3 regions of the Paenibacillus taichungensis genome follow, and region 1 is predicted to be linked to each of the others. Evidence: riboswitches for the same ligand, from Rfam matches in the RefSeq annotation. Region 1 holds a riboswitch; each other region holds the start of a gene.
What was found. A riboswitch is a leader RNA that binds a small molecule or an ion and turns the genes downstream of it on or off. The one in region 1 is predicted to bind thiamine pyrophosphate.

Region 1 (5,308 bases):
GCGTCTACAAATCCGCTACTCGATCTGCGTGCTTTCAAGTATAATATGTTCTCACTGACCACGGTCATTAATATCGCGATCACGATGATCATGTATGCTGATATGATGTTGCTTCCTTTATACCTCCAAAATGCACGGGGTTACACGGCATTGGAGTCCGGATTATTGTTGCTTCCAGGGGCGCTTGTCATGGGCTTCCTGATGCCAATAACAGGTAGATTGTTTGACCGGTTTGGCGCAAAATGGCTGGCAATTATCGGGATGGTTATCACGATTGTAACCACTATTGGTTTCATCGATCTAACCGATTCTACAAGTTATACTTACCTTGTCTTAATGTCAACAGGTCGCCGAATTGGTATGGCCTTGCTCATGATGCCTATCCAAACGGCAGGTTTGAATCAACTGCCTCCAAGACTTGGGCCGCATGGTACAGCGATATCCAACACCGTCAGACAAGTAGCTGGCGCTGTGGGTACTTCATTGCTCGTAAGTGTAATGACTAGTCGCACAACGGCACATGTACAGGACATGGTGGCAACGGGTGCAGCCAAAGGTTTAACCCAGCAACAGTTGGGAATGGAATCCATGATCCAGGGAATTAATGATGCTTATGTTGTCATTATCGGCATTGCCGTTCTCGGATTGCTACTTTCCTTCTTCATCAAACGTACCAAACAAGCGACGGAGGAAGACTCCAAGCAGCCTGTAAGACAAAAAGTCTCGATGAATACAAATTAAGAACAACATTTACATGAATTACATCATGTAGAGCCTATGTATCTTATATAAAAAGCGGCAGATCAGGACCCTAAGCTTTACGTCCAATCTGCCGCTTTTTTGTGTATTACTAATGAACAAAAGCCTCTGCACTTCAGTGAGAACCGCTGCGCTAACGTGTTCTATTTCGTTTTCTCCATCGGAACCTGCCTGATTTGTTCAAGATATAAGCCGCAGTCTTTGACAATTCTGCTAGCTTCGCAATTCATAGAAGACGATTCAAATTCCGTTTGAAACGCCTGCAGCGTTACTTCCAACATGGAAATATTGATCTCTTTCTGCTCGACTAAAGCAAGCAGTCCTTTGGTCAGTTCTTTCGCTTTAATAGACACTTCCGAGTGGAGAATAGAATGATTGAATTTTTGAAGACCTTCAATCAGATTGTTTTTATCCACCGCAATTTCTTTGGAATCAGGAGCAATCACCAACAGACTTGGAAAATCAACAATATGCTCTTGCCTTTCCAGCATGGAACGAAGCAAAATTTCAATGTAGTTCAGGATTTTGGGCACAAGATGGTTCCAATTCGGTTGGGCAAGATGGAAGTTTCTCCACATATTCGAGATTTGATGGATCATGCCAAAACCAAAAATAGCCCCTTCATAAGCAAAGGGTTTTAATTCTTCACCAAATACCTGTACCAGTCGTTCAGATAACCAATTTAACTGCATACGAGTCAAGTTCTCTAGATTGCATTCTCCAGAGTAGAAGCCTGTCCAGAATAGCTCCACAACAAGCTTTTTTCCGGCAAAATCATCGGCACCATAATTTGATCTACCAGTAAGTCAAAATCGGATGCATAGCTTTGGCTCTCCAAATCTTTGCGAATCATCATATCTTCCTGTACACGCTGCTCCAGAATGGCAAGAATACAATCATCCTTGGAACCAAAGAATTTATAAAATGTTCCTTTGGACACACCTGACTCGTCTAGGATCATCTGTATGGAGGTGTTGGTTACTCCATGTTTCTCAAAGAGCACAAGTGCTGAGTCCAATAACATTTGTTTCCGTTTATTCATAAGTTCCCCCTGGATGATTTAGGTGGTTCACGTTACGGTATTCAACAATCTACTGCAAATCCACTGCAAACATCACATGTTCCTTCCAACTTCCCTTGATTTTAATATTCTGGCGGTCCGTTTCCTGGAAGCCCGCTTTACGCAACACTCGAATTGATCCGGCATTGTCGGGAAGTGCACCTGCCTCCACTCGTTTTATTCCCGCTTCATTCATAGCAAAATCCAGTGCTAGCCGAAGGGCATCGCTCATGTATCCCTTGCCATTCTGCACTTGATCTAGCACATAACCAACAATCCATTTGGCTGTGGAATCCAGTTCAAGTTCGAACAGAGAAATCTCTCCAATGAGCTCATGTGTATTGTTCAGGAAGATTCCAAAAGAGTAACGTTTCCCTTCTTCCCTGGCCTTGTTCCAACCTTCGAGAAGTGCAACTTGACCCTCCAGTGTATAAAACGTCTCCGATCGTTCACTTGCCGATATCTCTTCGAAAACAGCCCGGTTACGGAACTGCAAATCCAGCAATGTCGGCGCGTCCTCCACGTTCAAAAATCGCAAATAGATACGTTCCTCACGATTGTCCATCTGTATGTTCATCCTTATCTCTGGTTGTAGTAGATTGCATTCATCACAAGTACGAGAGTTGCCGTTTATACGACATATCCCAGAACAGATATTCAAATTCAACACTTCTTCTGAATATGTCTTCTAAGGCCTCCAGCTCCAGCTCGGTTTTATGTTCACATAATGCATCCAGTGTATCATAGAACCATTCGAATGAGTCGCGGAAGTCATCACTTGCATAATTTTCGATCCAGGTCTGATAGAAATTGCCCTCTAATGAATCTCGATATTGTTCTTTTAATCTTGTAGCATAGTCGTAATACGTCCACGCACAAGGGAAAATGACGGCCATGATTTCGGCAACCCCACCTGTTTGTGCAACACTCATCATATTCGACGTATACGCCTTGTTGTATAGAGAGGGTTTGACAGCATGATTTTCATCCAGCGCAATCCCAAATTCATTCATATACTTTCGATGCAAATCCATTTCTTCGTACAGAATAGCATGTTGAATCACCGTAAAGTTCGTCATCAGTTTTTCATCTGTCGCCTTCACCGCACCCATGGCAAAAATCTTCGCATATTCAATCAGATATGTATAGTCCTGAAGAAGATAAAACTTAAACGCTTCCCGATCCAGTGTGCCTTTCCCCATTTCGTGTAAAAAAGGATGGTTGTATCCATCTTCCCATACGGTTCTGGACTTATCTTTTAACGTTCTTGAAAATGACATGATCATTTCTCCTTTTATTAAAATTATAATGTCCCCGCTTCATATCCAGCTATCGCGTTCTGTCCTCCAAAATGCAGACCAAAAAGCCCTTGTCCTATTTTCGGCAAGGGCAAAATAACATGAGTACATGTTATTTGCTCCCTACGTCAGTATTAACTAACAGGTTCAAAGGGTCAGGTTTTAACCTTCTCAACTGCGAACAGTCCCCCTGCAAATAGCTCAGGCTTATTACAACATGTGTTTTTCCAAATGTCAATCCATTCCTATTAATCTTCAAGTTCCCCTAAATCTTCTTGCAAGTCTTTAAGTCGGGTCCGGATATCTTTAATCATACTTTGCAATTTGTTTAACTCATCGACCCATTTTTCCTCATTAGAGACGTTCGTTGCTGAAGTTGAATGATACCCGGGAGACGTTCTTAACTGATCTAAATCCGATTCGTATGCCCGCCGCTTTTCCTCAGCTTTTGCCAATTCCTCCTCTGCGATGGCAATCTGATGCTCCAGATAGATGATGTCTGAGGAGTAGCCGTGAGTTAAGCGCTGTGAATACGTCATAGTTCACCTCAATTCTGATCATCCATTGCTTTTTCAAGGTCATATGGCTGAATATCGATATCCAAATTCATACCCAAAGCCAATTTGGCCAGTTGACTGCCAATAAAAGGCCCCATCGTTAGCCCAGACGCTCCAAGCCCGTTAGCTGCGATCAAGCCATTCCAACCTGGAACAGCACCCATTACCGGAAGAAAACCTGGTGTAAATGGACGAAATCCTACTCTTACTTCCTGAAACGTGCTATCAGCTAAACCGGGAGCCAGTTCCAATCCTTTATTCAAAATTTCCTGCATTCCGCCTGCAGTTACTCTTGTATCGTATCCTTCAATATCATTTTCGTGAGTCGCTCCGATCACAATCTTCTGTTGATCAAAGGCTAACAGATATTGATCCGAAGGAGGCATGACTACAGGCCAGTTCTCAGTGTCCTTTCGATCGTGAACCTGTAAGTGCATAATTTGCGCCTTCTGATAATGAACCTTAAAATCAATGCCCAAGGGCTTCAACAGTTCATTAGCCCAAGCGCCGGCACACACGATAACCTCGTCAGCCGATATGACTTTACCGTCCACAACCACTCCAGTCACTCGGTCCGATTCATATTGAAGTGTCGCGTCCCCATGAATCAGGACCGCTCCATTTCGTTGAGCCGATCGGATTAAGGCATCACGAAGTGCACGTCCATCGATACGCGCAGCACCACTGATGTAGACGGACTGAAAGCTCCCCTCCAGAAGAGGAAAACGCTCATGAGTTTCTTTTGCATCTAGACGGGTAATATCGGCAATCTCCGGTGCATCTTCTTTACGAAGGTGTGCCCTCTCCTGCATCTTGTTGATTTTGTCCACATCCGTATGAATACTAAGAGCACCCACTTGAGCGTAACCCGTTTCTGTTTCCCCTTCACTCTTGAGTTCTTCAATCAAGCTGGGATAAAAACGTGCACCCGCTTTGGCAAGCTGATACCAATCCTGATTACGGCGCTGAGATAACCAGGGACAGATGATCCCGGCAGCAGCATCCGTAGCCTGCCCTCGATCTTTCCGGTCTATAAGAAGAACTTCCGCACCCCGTTTAGCCAATTGATACGCTGTGGAAGCCCCAAGAATTCCTGAGCCTACGACGATGACTTTCTTCATGACTGCATCCCTTTCCTAAATCACTGTAACCATTATAACGCATACTGCTTGGTCTGATAATGGCAAGGCATCGACATTATGATACGTGTTCCTAAAAGGTTTTCGATAAAATGTTATTTATGTAATATAATTCAAATCAGGTTTCTTTTAACGCTGTATCCACGCCATTTACGCACACGACCTTTAACGAAATGAGGAATAACACAACGATGCCGAAACCTAGTATGGGGAATTCACTGGATCCCGATATGCCGCTTATGATTACAGGTCAAAATCAGCTGACCGTAGACGAATTAATGAATTGGAACGGCCATTCACGGGATTACAGTATTGTGCAGTGTATCGGGGGAACAGGGAAAATCGCAGCCCAAAATCATGAGTTTTCAATTCGGGAAGGAATAGCTCTTATTATGTTTCCGGAGGTAACATATCGTTACGACAATCTGAGTAATTCATTGTTGTTCGATTGTCTGTCCTTTAATGGCTATTTATTGCCCCGGTTTCTGCATACCT
Region 2 (5,308 bases), 2.4 Mb from region 1:
CGCTCCTTATGAGGTTGAACTTGTACATTATGTCGATCCGGGGCTGGATCGCCTCAAACATGATGCTGATTTCACCGAAGCAGTTATACATGAGAAAGTATCACAAACGCTGCAATGGATCGCACATTGTCATGCCGACGCCATCCTTGTCACCTGTACCCTGTTTGCAGCCGTACTTGAGCAGGAGGTACAACATGTTCCCGTACCCGTGGTTGGTATTGATGATCCCTTACTTCAGGAAATGCAGCAGAATCCTGGCGAGTACATTCTAGCGTTTACCAACCCCGCAACGATTGAGGGAACGATGGCGCGGGTGAATCTGGCTTTGCAGCAAGATGATGAAGATGAGCAGCGACACGAGGCCGTGACCATAAAGACTGAAGCAGTACTGATCCCGGGCACATTCGAGTTAATTATGCGAGGCGATAAGGAAGGTTATCTTGCAGCAGTGAGCACCGGGTTACAACAACTTGCTGAGCAGTTCCTGGATAACACGGTAGTCGCAGCTCAACTGTCGATGGCTCCCGCAGCAGTACGGGTCACAACAGACACAGGCATAACGATCTATAGCCCGCTGGCAAGGCTTGCATCGTATTTGGAGAAGAAGTTGAGCTTGAAGCGGCGTTAGACTTTGAATCCGAGACGTAAGCCATTCAAACCATCTACATCTACAATTGACGGGAGGAATAAGCGTGCGTTTTCTTTATGTTGTTATATTATTTGTAGTTGGATTTGCCTGTTCGGCATTTTTACATGGAAGTAATCTCAAACTCAGTGATGCACTGTTATTTGTTATTGCCGGGATTTTATATAAAATGTGGAACAAGAAAAATCAAGAAACCCATACTGATGAGAACTGAATGTTCAGATGATTGTACACATACAAGAAATCAGAAAAAAGCTGTTCCTCTCCTCAATCACGGAGAAGAACAGCTTTTCGCTATGTCAGGCTGCCCAGATTACGCTGTAACTACGCCTAAGAGCGTGTCCGGTATTCCTCAGCCTTTTCCTGCATACCCGCTGCCACGGCCTCATTTTCGGACAAACCTTTATCTGCGGCAAAAGCACGAATATCCTGCGTAATGCGCATGCTGCAAAATTTCGGCCCACACATGGAGCAGAAATGGGCTTCCTTGGCCCCTTCCGCCGGCAACGTCTCATCGTGGTAGGATAGCGCACGTTCCGGATCCAGCGATAGGTTGAACTGATCCCTCCAGCGGAATTCAAAGCGTGCTTTGGACAGCGCATCGTCCCGCCGCTGGGCACGCGGGTGACCTTTCGCCAGATCAGCGGCATGAGCAGCGATCTTGTAGGCGATAACACCTTCCCGAACATCATCCTTATTGGGCAGGCCCAGATGTTCTTTTGGCGTAACATAACAGAGCATGGAGGTACCAAACCAACCAATCATTGCTGCTCCAATTGCCGAGGTAATATGGTCATATCCTGGTGCAATATCGGTCGTCAGCGGTCCCAGCGTATAGAACGGCGCCTCTTTACATATCTCCATTTGCAGATCGACATTCTCCTTGATCTTGTGCATCGGCACATGCCCTGGACCTTCAATCATCACCTGCACATCATGCTTCCAGGCGATTTGTGTTAGTTCTCCAAGCGTAGCCAGTTCCGCCATCTGAGCTTCATCATTGGCATCGTAGATGCTTCCTGGGCGAAGTCCGTCTCCGAGCGAGAACGCCACGTCATACTTTTTCATAATCTCGCAGATTTCTTCAAAATGGGTATACAGAAAATTCTCCTCATGATGTGCAAGGCACCATGCTGCCATGATGGACCCGCCCCGTGACACAATGCCTGTCATACGCTTGGCGGTGAGCGGAATATATCGGAGCAGCACGCCTGCATGGATCGTAAAGTAGTCCACACCCTGCTCTGCCTGCTCAATGAGCGTGTCACGATACAACTCCCAGGTCAGGGCTTCAGCTTCTCCATTGACCTTCTCCAGCGCCTGATAGAGCGGTACTGTTCCAATCGGTACAGGTGAATTGCGGATAATCCATTCGCGGGTCGTATGAATGTCCTTGCCTGTGGAAAGATCCATCACCGTATCCGATCCCCAGCGTACGGCCCAAGTCATCTTCTCCACCTCTTCCTCGATGGAGGAGGATACCGCAGAGTTTCCGATGTTCGCATTGATCTTCACATGAAAATGACGCCCGATCAGCATTGGCTCACTCTCCGGGTGATTGATGTTCGACGGCAGGATGGCCCTGCCACTCGCCAGCTCCTGCCGCACAAATTCCGGTTCCACACCCTCACGAATGGCGGCGAACTCCATCTCCGGCGTGATCAGTCCCTGCCGTGCATAATGCATCTGGGTCACGCAGCGCCCTGCCTGTGCCCGCAATGGTTTACCACGCAAGCCTGGATACTTCTCGGCTCCAGTTCGCTTCCCTCCTGGTTTCAATCCGTTATCCTCCGGTTTTACCGTTCGTCCCTGGTAGGCTTCAACATCTTCACGCTCCGTAATCCAGCGGGTACGCAGTGCTGGCAGCCCTGCCCGGATATCGGCATGAAATCCGGGGTCGGTCATCGGTCCGCTCGTATCGTAGACACGCAGCGGTTCGTTATACTCCACTCCTTGAGGAGTATTGGTGTCATGAAGGGCAATTTCACGCTCCGGTACTGCAATGTCAGGTCGTGAGCCATGAATGTAAACTTTGCGGCTGCCCGGGAAGGGCTGAACCCGTCCTGCCGTACCTTTTTCCTTTGCCAACTGCTGATCCTGCTTGTCCTGTCCCATCGTTCGGTTTCCTGTACTCATCGCTCTTGTCTCCTCCTCATTAGTGTTTGCCTGGATTGAAATACTTGCACACGGCTCCAAACCATCCACAACATAGAAAAAGAAAGAGCGACCCTACAACACAAAATAGAGACATACAATTCAAGTAATACAGACATACGAGGCAAAAGATATCGGAACCCAATGCTCGCCAATGCTCCCAGCTCTTTATCCAAAAGCAGCTCTGACACCAGCTTTCGCCTGTTTACTGTATAAAAAAAGCCGGTTCCCAAGGGAACCGGCTTATCTCCATCACCAATAACACACCTTATAGAGACTCCTTAGTGGAGCCTATCTATAGGTTAAATTATATGGTGTTCGTGATCGTATCGCCGATTACTTCCCTACGCTGGTATGATCCAGATCAGGTGCAAAGGGTCCGGAATCTCATGCGATTCCGTCTCAGTCCGGACAATTCGGACTCCCCCAGTAACGTTAACAAGTTGCAGCATCTAGGCCGCAGATTCATATTCATTTATGCTGACCCTGTTGGGCCATCCATTACAGAGTAGCGCAACCGAATCATAAAAACAACCTTTAAATTCCAGAAAATAAGATCAGGATAGCATAAGCCCCATCTGCGTAGCAGCTTCCTTCAACACAGGTGCGTATTCATGCAACGTTTCTTGCGAGAGACGGCTAACAGGCCCGGATACCGACAGGGCAGCAGCGATGTTGCCTTTCCGATCCATTATGGGTACAGATACTGCTGCGGCTCCCGGTTCACGTTCCTCATAACTTGTTGCGTAGCCGTATTCCAGAATGTCTTTCATCTGTGCCAAATATACTTTGGGATCGATAAATACCGGCCATTCCGGTCCATTCATCAGATCTTCGCGGTCCTCTTCGGTGGCAAAAGCCATCAGCACTTTGCTGGATGCTCCCACTGATAACGGAAGTCTGACGCCCACCGGAGCTACACGACGAATCGCCTGATCACTCTGCACGGCTTGAATTCGAATCCGCTCACTGCCATCACGCAGATATAAACTCACGGTTTCGCCCAGTCGATCTCTCAGCCGCTCCATCGCAGGAAGGAGCAAAATGGCAGGATCATCGCTGCGAGACATATGGGCAGACAGTTCCCAGATGCGTATGCCGAGTCGATACTTCTCAGTTGCAGCATCCCGGATTACGAACCCTTTGTCCTCCAAAGTAGCCATCAGACGATGGACTGTACTCTTGTGCAGACCGATCTGGCTGGCAATTTCCGTGAGTCCCAGATCACTGCGGGTTGTAAAACACAATAATATATCCAGCGCCCGTTCTACAGCCCGGACGGTTAACTTTCGGTCTTCCATGGCAAGTTGCCCTCCTCATGTTTCATCACATGAAACTTGGTTACATAAATTATATGAGAAACGGTCTCATCTGTAAACCAAAAAGCGCCATTTGGAATAGGGATATTTGTAAATATTTTCTTTTTATAAATTAGAATCCCCTGCATTTTGCACCCTAAGGAAATGTTACCCATATATCTTCAGAACTATATAACAATTGCGTAACAAATGGCCTCAATCAATTGACTTTGACTATATTGGAACATACGATAAAGATATATTAAATTAAGATTTTGCTTCATAAGTAGTCAGAAAAATCATTTATCCGCTCTGTTCGTCTCGTTGTTATCTTCATTTGATTTTTAAAGGAGGGGCAATCATGTATCCGACATCCCAGAGCGAAGCCCCGCTGCAAACGAAAGTGTCAGATCTGCCTTCTTCGTTATCACCGAGGCTGATCCGGTTCAAACATATTGTCGTGGCGTTGTTGCTCTCCGTTGTATTTTTTCTGCTCTTTTGTTTCATTGCACTACACGGTTATATTGCTTGGGTATTATCCAATCCAACTGTAGCGCCTGTATTCTCCAATCCCATGCAGGCGAAGAACATGAAGTATCAAGACATCACGTTTCCGGCAGCAGACGGCAGTCGAACGATGCAGGGTTGGTATATTCCGGCTGATGATAATGCAAACAAAACCATCATATTCAGCCATGGATATGGTGCGAATCGTGAAGAAACCTGGGTACCGATGTATGACCTGGCCCATTATGCTCATCAACTTGGCTTCAATGTGGTGATGTTCGATTACGGTTTCGCTTCACAGGTGAACAAAGCTGTCGCTACAGGCGGCAAAGCCGAGTCCCAGCAGCTGCTTGGTGCTATCCAGTTTGCGAAGCAGCGCGGAGCTCAGGAGCTTGTCGTATGGGGATTCTCCATGGGTGCAGGTACAGCCCTGCAAACTGGGCTGATTACCAAAGATGTGGATGCTATGATTCTGGACAGCACGTTCCTGCTTGAGCCGGATACGCTTTATCACAACATCCATAATCAGATTGATCTTCCGCGTCAGCCTACGCTGGAGATTATGAACCTGCTGTTCCCTATTCTGAACGGGACCGGATTGCAGCAGATTCCGTATCAAGAAGTGAAAAAAGAAGATTATCCTTTCCCGATTTTCTTCATCCATGGTACCGAGGATGAGAAAGCTCCTTACCCGATTGCTGAG
Region 3 (5,308 bases), 2.1 Mb from region 1:
ACCTTCCTTTTCCAGAATCAATTGTTCATGGTTAATAAAACCACCCATAATGGCATCTGCCTGTCCGGAGGCCAGGGAAGGAATCAGGTCAAATCCTACATCGACCAGATTCATCTTGTCGGCATTACCGCCATCTTGGCTGATCATGGTACGCACCATCGCTTCATACAGAGGGATTGAGGAATAGCCAACCGTCAGCGTTTCAAGATCTTTTGGCGATTTCACTTTACCGTTGAGTTCGGTCAACAGATGCACGAGCGGATGACGAACGACCGCAGCAATTGAACGTACAGGAATGTTCTCCCCACGCGCGAGCAAAATTTGCGGCTGGTAGCTTAGTGCCAAATCGATTTTCCCGGCGGCAACAAGTTTGAGGGCATCATTCGTATCAGCAGGCATCTGGATTTCCACGTCCAGACCTTGATCCGCGAAGTAACCTTTTTCCTGAGCAACATAGATGAAGGAATGTACTGCATTTGGGTACCAATCGAGCATGATGGACAGCTTCTCTTTGGATTCCGATGGCGTTTCTATCGCAGATGAGTCTGTATCGTTTGCATTGGAAGTTGAGTCTGTGGAGGGCGTATTGATGCCCGTTTTACCGCATCCGCTGACGATCAGCAACAGAGACATGAGCAGAATGGGGAGCAGGGAATAGATATGCTTTTTATTCATAACGTAAAGTCCCTCGTTTCTTTTGTTTTTTGTTTTGAAATCCGAAAGTTATCCAGCTTTTCTTCTACCTGCATGACGTGAGGTACTGAATCTTCTCTCCATCCATGCAATGAGTACAAACAGGGCGATACCAAGTAGGGATAATAGCATAATGGCGGCGAACATCGCATCCGTGTTCATATTGCTCGACATTCTGCGGCTGAAGTAGCCAAGCCCCTTGCTTCCACCAAGCCATTCACCGATCGTTGCACCGACCACACAATACACCACAGACATTTTCAGTCCCGAAAAGAAGGAGGGAAGGGCAAGTGGAATCTGGAGTTTGCGAAAAATATCCCACTTGGTGGCCCCCATCGTCAGCAGCAGTTCACGCTGCTCCGGATCACCCTGGCGCAGGCCATCGTAGGTGCTCACCACAATTGGGAAAAATGCGATCAGGAACACCACCGCCACTTTACTCCACAGCGTGTAGCCAAACCACAGGATGAAGACGGGGGACAGGGCAATCAGCGGGATCGTCTGACTGATCACGATGAAGGGATATAACGCTTTTTCAATCGACCGATTCATATGCATACCCGTTGCAAGTGCAATTCCGGCACCAATGGACAAGCCAAAACCAACGACAACCTCCATCAAGGTGGCGGGCAGATGTGTAGCCAGCAGAAGGTGGTGATGTTCATACAGCGAACGGACAATCGCCGTCGGGGCTGGAATGATGAAGGAAGGCACCCATCCCATACACACAATCCACTCCCAGAGAGCAAGCAGCAAGATCATGAGCAAAAGAAACAGACCATAACGGGCAAGCCAACCTCTTACGCTATGCTTCATGCTATCTCTCAAGTTACCGTCTCGCATGCAATTGTTCCTCCAGTAGTCGTCTCATCTGAACGAGAGCCGGTTCGTAGATCATGTCCGAATGTCTTGGACGTGGCAAAGGTACCGTCAAATCCTGCAGCTGTTGGTCTTGGCCCACCGGAGTTAACAGGATAATCCGATCACTGAGCAGCAGGGCTTCTTCAATGTCATGTGTGATGAACAACACGGTTTTGCCCAGGCCCTCCCAGAGCTCCAGTAGCCACCGATGCATCTCACGTTTGGTCAGGGCATCGAGTGCGCCGAATGGTTCATCCAGGAGCATGAGTTGGCCACCTGTCAGCAAAGTACGAAGCAGCGCGACACGCTGGCGCATGCCACCTGACAGCTCGTCCGGGTAAGCATGCGCCTGACCGGATAAGCCAAATCGGTCGAGACCGGCCAGAATGTCCGCTCGAATCCTTACCTTATCCTGCCGACCTGGAGCAAGTTCAGCGGGGAGCATGCAATTCTCCAGGACGGTTCTCCAGGATAATAGGAGGTCCTTTTGTGGCATGTAGGCCACCTGCCCCAGTCGCTTTCCTTCTTGAACCCAAGGAATGTCAATGGTTCCGTGTGTTGGCTCAAGCAAGCCTGCCAGCAGCTTGAAGAGGGTACTTTTACCGGAGCCGCTGGAACCGATGAGCGAAACGAATTCTCCTTTGGCTACACGCATCGACAAATTGGAGAGCACGGGGGAATCCCTTTTTCCCGGGAAAGCGTAGCTCATGTTGTGAAGGGTTATATCGTTATCCATCTCGTTCCGTCCCCCTTGTTATTCAAAATTCAACCTCAAACCGCGGGATCTTTAATTACACCTTCTGATCTGCCCGCAGAACGCGAAAAAGACCCACCCATTTCCGGAGAAATGAGTGGGTCTGTAAGTCAATTCACATTAAATTTCATCATCAACATGAAAAAATCCGCTTACTGAGAGGCCGCTCCACTTCCCTCCGCTGGTATGATCCAGATCAGGTTCAAAGGGTCCGAATCGTTCGATTCGTCTCAGCCGCAAGGCTCCCCTAGTGCAATGTTCAAGATATGCAGTTGTGTGTTCAGCATATATCACATGCAAGTGGAATGTAAAGGGGCGGCTTAAAAGAAGTGTGCGTAATGTGAGTTAGGAAAGTAACCTAGGATTCTAATCGTTGGAATGTAACAGTGAATCAAGCTCACCGATCAGCCGGGCAATCTGCTCAGGTGTGCCAATCGTAATCCGAAGCCAGGTAGGCATACCGAATTCGGCACCGCCGCGAACAGAGATGCCTCTGTTCAACAATTCTTGGGTAATCGGGCCACTATCCTGCAACAGATCCACCATAATGAAATTTGTTTCGGAAGGGATGTAGGGTAAGTTCCAATGATCAAAGGACTGCATTAACGTTTCCCGTCCCTGACGATTGTAGTGCAGGCAATGAGAAACAAATCCATGATCATCCAGGCTGGCCGAAGCAGCGGCTTGGGATGTGGCTGTCAGACTGATAGGCAGCTTGACCCGGTTAATGCCTTCAATGATGCTTTCATTCCCGATGCCATATCCAATACGCAGGCCGGCCAGTCCATATATTTTGGAGAAGGTCCGCAAAATAATCAGATTATTGTACTGCTCCAGCAGCTTAACCGTATCAGGATAATCTTCACTTTCCGCGAATTCATAATACGCTTCGTCCAGGACAACCACGACATGGGAGGGAACATGTTCGAGTAAACCAAGCAGGGCATCTGCCGTGAAAATGGTTCCGGTTGGATTATTCGGATTGCACAGCCAGATGATTCGGGTAGAAGCATTAATCCGGTGCCGGAATTGCTCCAGGTCCAGCGAATGGTTGACCAAAGGCACTTCATGAATAACCCCGCCTGCCAGCAGCGTAGCGCCCTTATACCAGTTAAAGGAGGGCACCGGAATGAGTGATTCCTCGCCGGGATTAAGATAGGCTTGGGCGGTAAGGGTTAGGAGCTCGAATGATCCACTGCCAAATACCAGTTGGGAGGTACGCACACCCAGACGTTCCGCAAGTTTGTCACGGAGCAGTTGGCTGGAACCGTCGGGGTATTGAGCCAAAAGATCGGAACCCAGCGATCTGACCGCTTCTGCTGCCAGGGGAGAAGAACCAAACGGATTTTCGTTCGCTGCAAGTCGATCTACACTTTCCAGTCCCAACTCCCTCCGGATCTGTTCCATGGATTTGGCAGGCGTATAAGCCGGAATTCGATTTAACAAGTCTTTAACAGGTGGAGAGGGAACGGATGAAAGGGATTGCATAATCAAGCCTTCTTTCCAGTGGAATTAGATCGAGAATGATATCTGTTTCTGGGCAATCTGCTGTGGTGTCTCTTGTGGAGGAGTCAACAATCGATTCAGAATCAGGTTTTCAAAATGAGCAAACCCGCTGTCCCGAATGCGAGGCCGCTCCAGCGTAATTCGGGTATCCATCGTTATATGACCATCCTCGATTAGCAGCACCCTGTCTGCCAGCGCAACCGCCTCGCTGACATCATGCGTGACCAGAATGACGGTCAGATCTTCTTCAGCCCACAAGCGTTCGATTAACTGCTGCATCTCAATTCGGGTTAATGCATCCAATGCACCCAGCGGTTCATCCAGCAGCAGTAAGCGCGGATGACTTGCGAGTGCTCGTGCCAAGGCGACACGTTGTTTTTGTCCGCCAGATAATACCCCCGGCCAATCACCTTCACGCTCTTCAAGTCCTACATTGCGAAGTGACTGGCGTGCATCTTCCTTGTTCTTGTCGGGGATGCCCAGTCGTACATTGTCGAGCACGGATTTCCAAGGCAGCAGCCGGGCTTCCTGAAACAGAAATCGTGTCTCGGGTGCTGTACTGCCAAGCTTTCTGTTGCTCAGCATAATGCTCCCGGAAGAGGGGGGTTCCAGCCCGGCGATCAGACGCAGCAAAGTACTTTTGCCGCAGCCGCTTCGTCCAACGATGGCTACAAATTCCCCTTGTCTTACATTGACGTTAATGTCGGATAGAATTGTACGCTGATCATACGATTTCTGAACCCCATCTACTTGAAGAAAAGGACTGATCTGACTTGTACTCATGGATTAATTCACGCTCCTTTGGCTTTACTTGCGGGATAGAGCCGGGTTCCAGCGCAGCCAGCGCCGTTCCAGCCATTTGGCGATGGTATCGGACAGCTTGCCCAGCAAGGCATACAGCAGAATGCTTAAGACGATTACGTCCATCTGCATGAATTCCCGCGCGTTCATTGCCATATATCCAATCCCCGCATCCGCCGCAACCGTCTCGGCTACGATGAGGGTCAGCCACATAATGCCAAGTGCATAACGAACACCCACCAGAATGGAAGGCAGTGCACCAGGCAGGATAATGTCTTTATAAAGGGACCAACGACTGAGGCCATATACTTTGCCCATTTCAATCAGACCGGGATCGACCGATCGTATGCCGTGGAACGTATTCAGATATACCGGAAAGAATACACCCAGGGAAACGAGGAATAATTTGGCTTCTTCACCGATCCCGAACCACACAATAACGAGGGGGATCAAGGACAGATGCGGAATGTTACGGATCATCTGTACCGAGGAGTCGGCGATCTTTTCCGCAAGGGAGGAGATGCCGTTCAGCACTCCCAGCAGAAAACCCAGACCCCCACCAATGAGGAATCCTCCCAAAGCCCGTCTGGCGCTAATACTGATATTGTTCAGTAGTTCACCGTTACCAAGCAGACGAATGAAGGCCTCCAGTACTTGAGCGGGACGGGGCAAAATATTGGCTGCAACAACTCC

Region 2: linked by a shared signal. The riboswitch ahead of thiC (phosphomethylpyrimidine synthase ThiC) and the one ahead of tenA (thiaminase II) in region 1 are both predicted to bind thiamine pyrophosphate.
Region 3: linked by a shared signal. The riboswitch ahead of ACR1R9_RS22910 (ABC transporter ATP-binding protein) and the one ahead of tenA (thiaminase II) in region 1 are both predicted to bind thiamine pyrophosphate.

What each region holds. Positions count from the first base shown of each region.
Region 1 is NZ_CP194720.1:2,950,194-2,955,501, forward strand. It holds gene ACR1R9_RS13160 (DHA2 family efflux MFS transporter permease subunit) at 1-741, shown strand, start outside; gene ACR1R9_RS13165 (hypothetical protein) at 903-1,451, opposite strand; gene ACR1R9_RS13170 (TetR/AcrR family transcriptional regulator) at 1,466-1,801, opposite strand; gene ACR1R9_RS13175 (GNAT family N-acetyltransferase) at 1,851-2,384, opposite strand; gene tenA (thiaminase II) at 2,428-3,099, opposite strand; TPP riboswitch at 3,221-3,319, opposite strand; gene ACR1R9_RS13185 (hypothetical protein) at 3,366-3,656, opposite strand; gene ACR1R9_RS13190 (NAD(P)/FAD-dependent oxidoreductase) at 3,665-4,795, opposite strand; gene ACR1R9_RS13195 (AraC family transcriptional regulator) at 5,020-5,308, shown strand, end outside.
Region 2 is NZ_CP194720.1:5,346,481-5,351,788, forward strand. It holds gene ACR1R9_RS23990 (hypothetical protein) at 1-628, shown strand, start outside; gene ACR1R9_RS23995 (hypothetical protein) at 693-860, shown strand; gene thiC (phosphomethylpyrimidine synthase ThiC) at 977-2,761, opposite strand; TPP riboswitch at 3,125-3,238, opposite strand; gene ACR1R9_RS24005 (IclR family transcriptional regulator) at 3,358-4,101, opposite strand; gene ACR1R9_RS24010 (alpha/beta hydrolase) at 4,460-5,308, shown strand, end outside.
Region 3 is NZ_CP194720.1:5,081,427-5,086,734, reverse strand. It holds gene ACR1R9_RS22920 (ABC transporter substrate-binding protein) at 1-675, opposite strand, end outside; gene ACR1R9_RS22915 (ABC transporter permease) at 724-1,536, opposite strand; gene ACR1R9_RS22910 (ABC transporter ATP-binding protein) at 1,523-2,290, opposite strand; TPP riboswitch at 2,465-2,567, opposite strand; gene hisC (histidinol-phosphate transaminase) at 2,675-3,796, opposite strand; gene ACR1R9_RS22900 (ATP-binding cassette domain-containing protein) at 3,821-4,597, opposite strand; gene ACR1R9_RS22895 (ABC transporter permease subunit) at 4,622-5,308, opposite strand, start outside.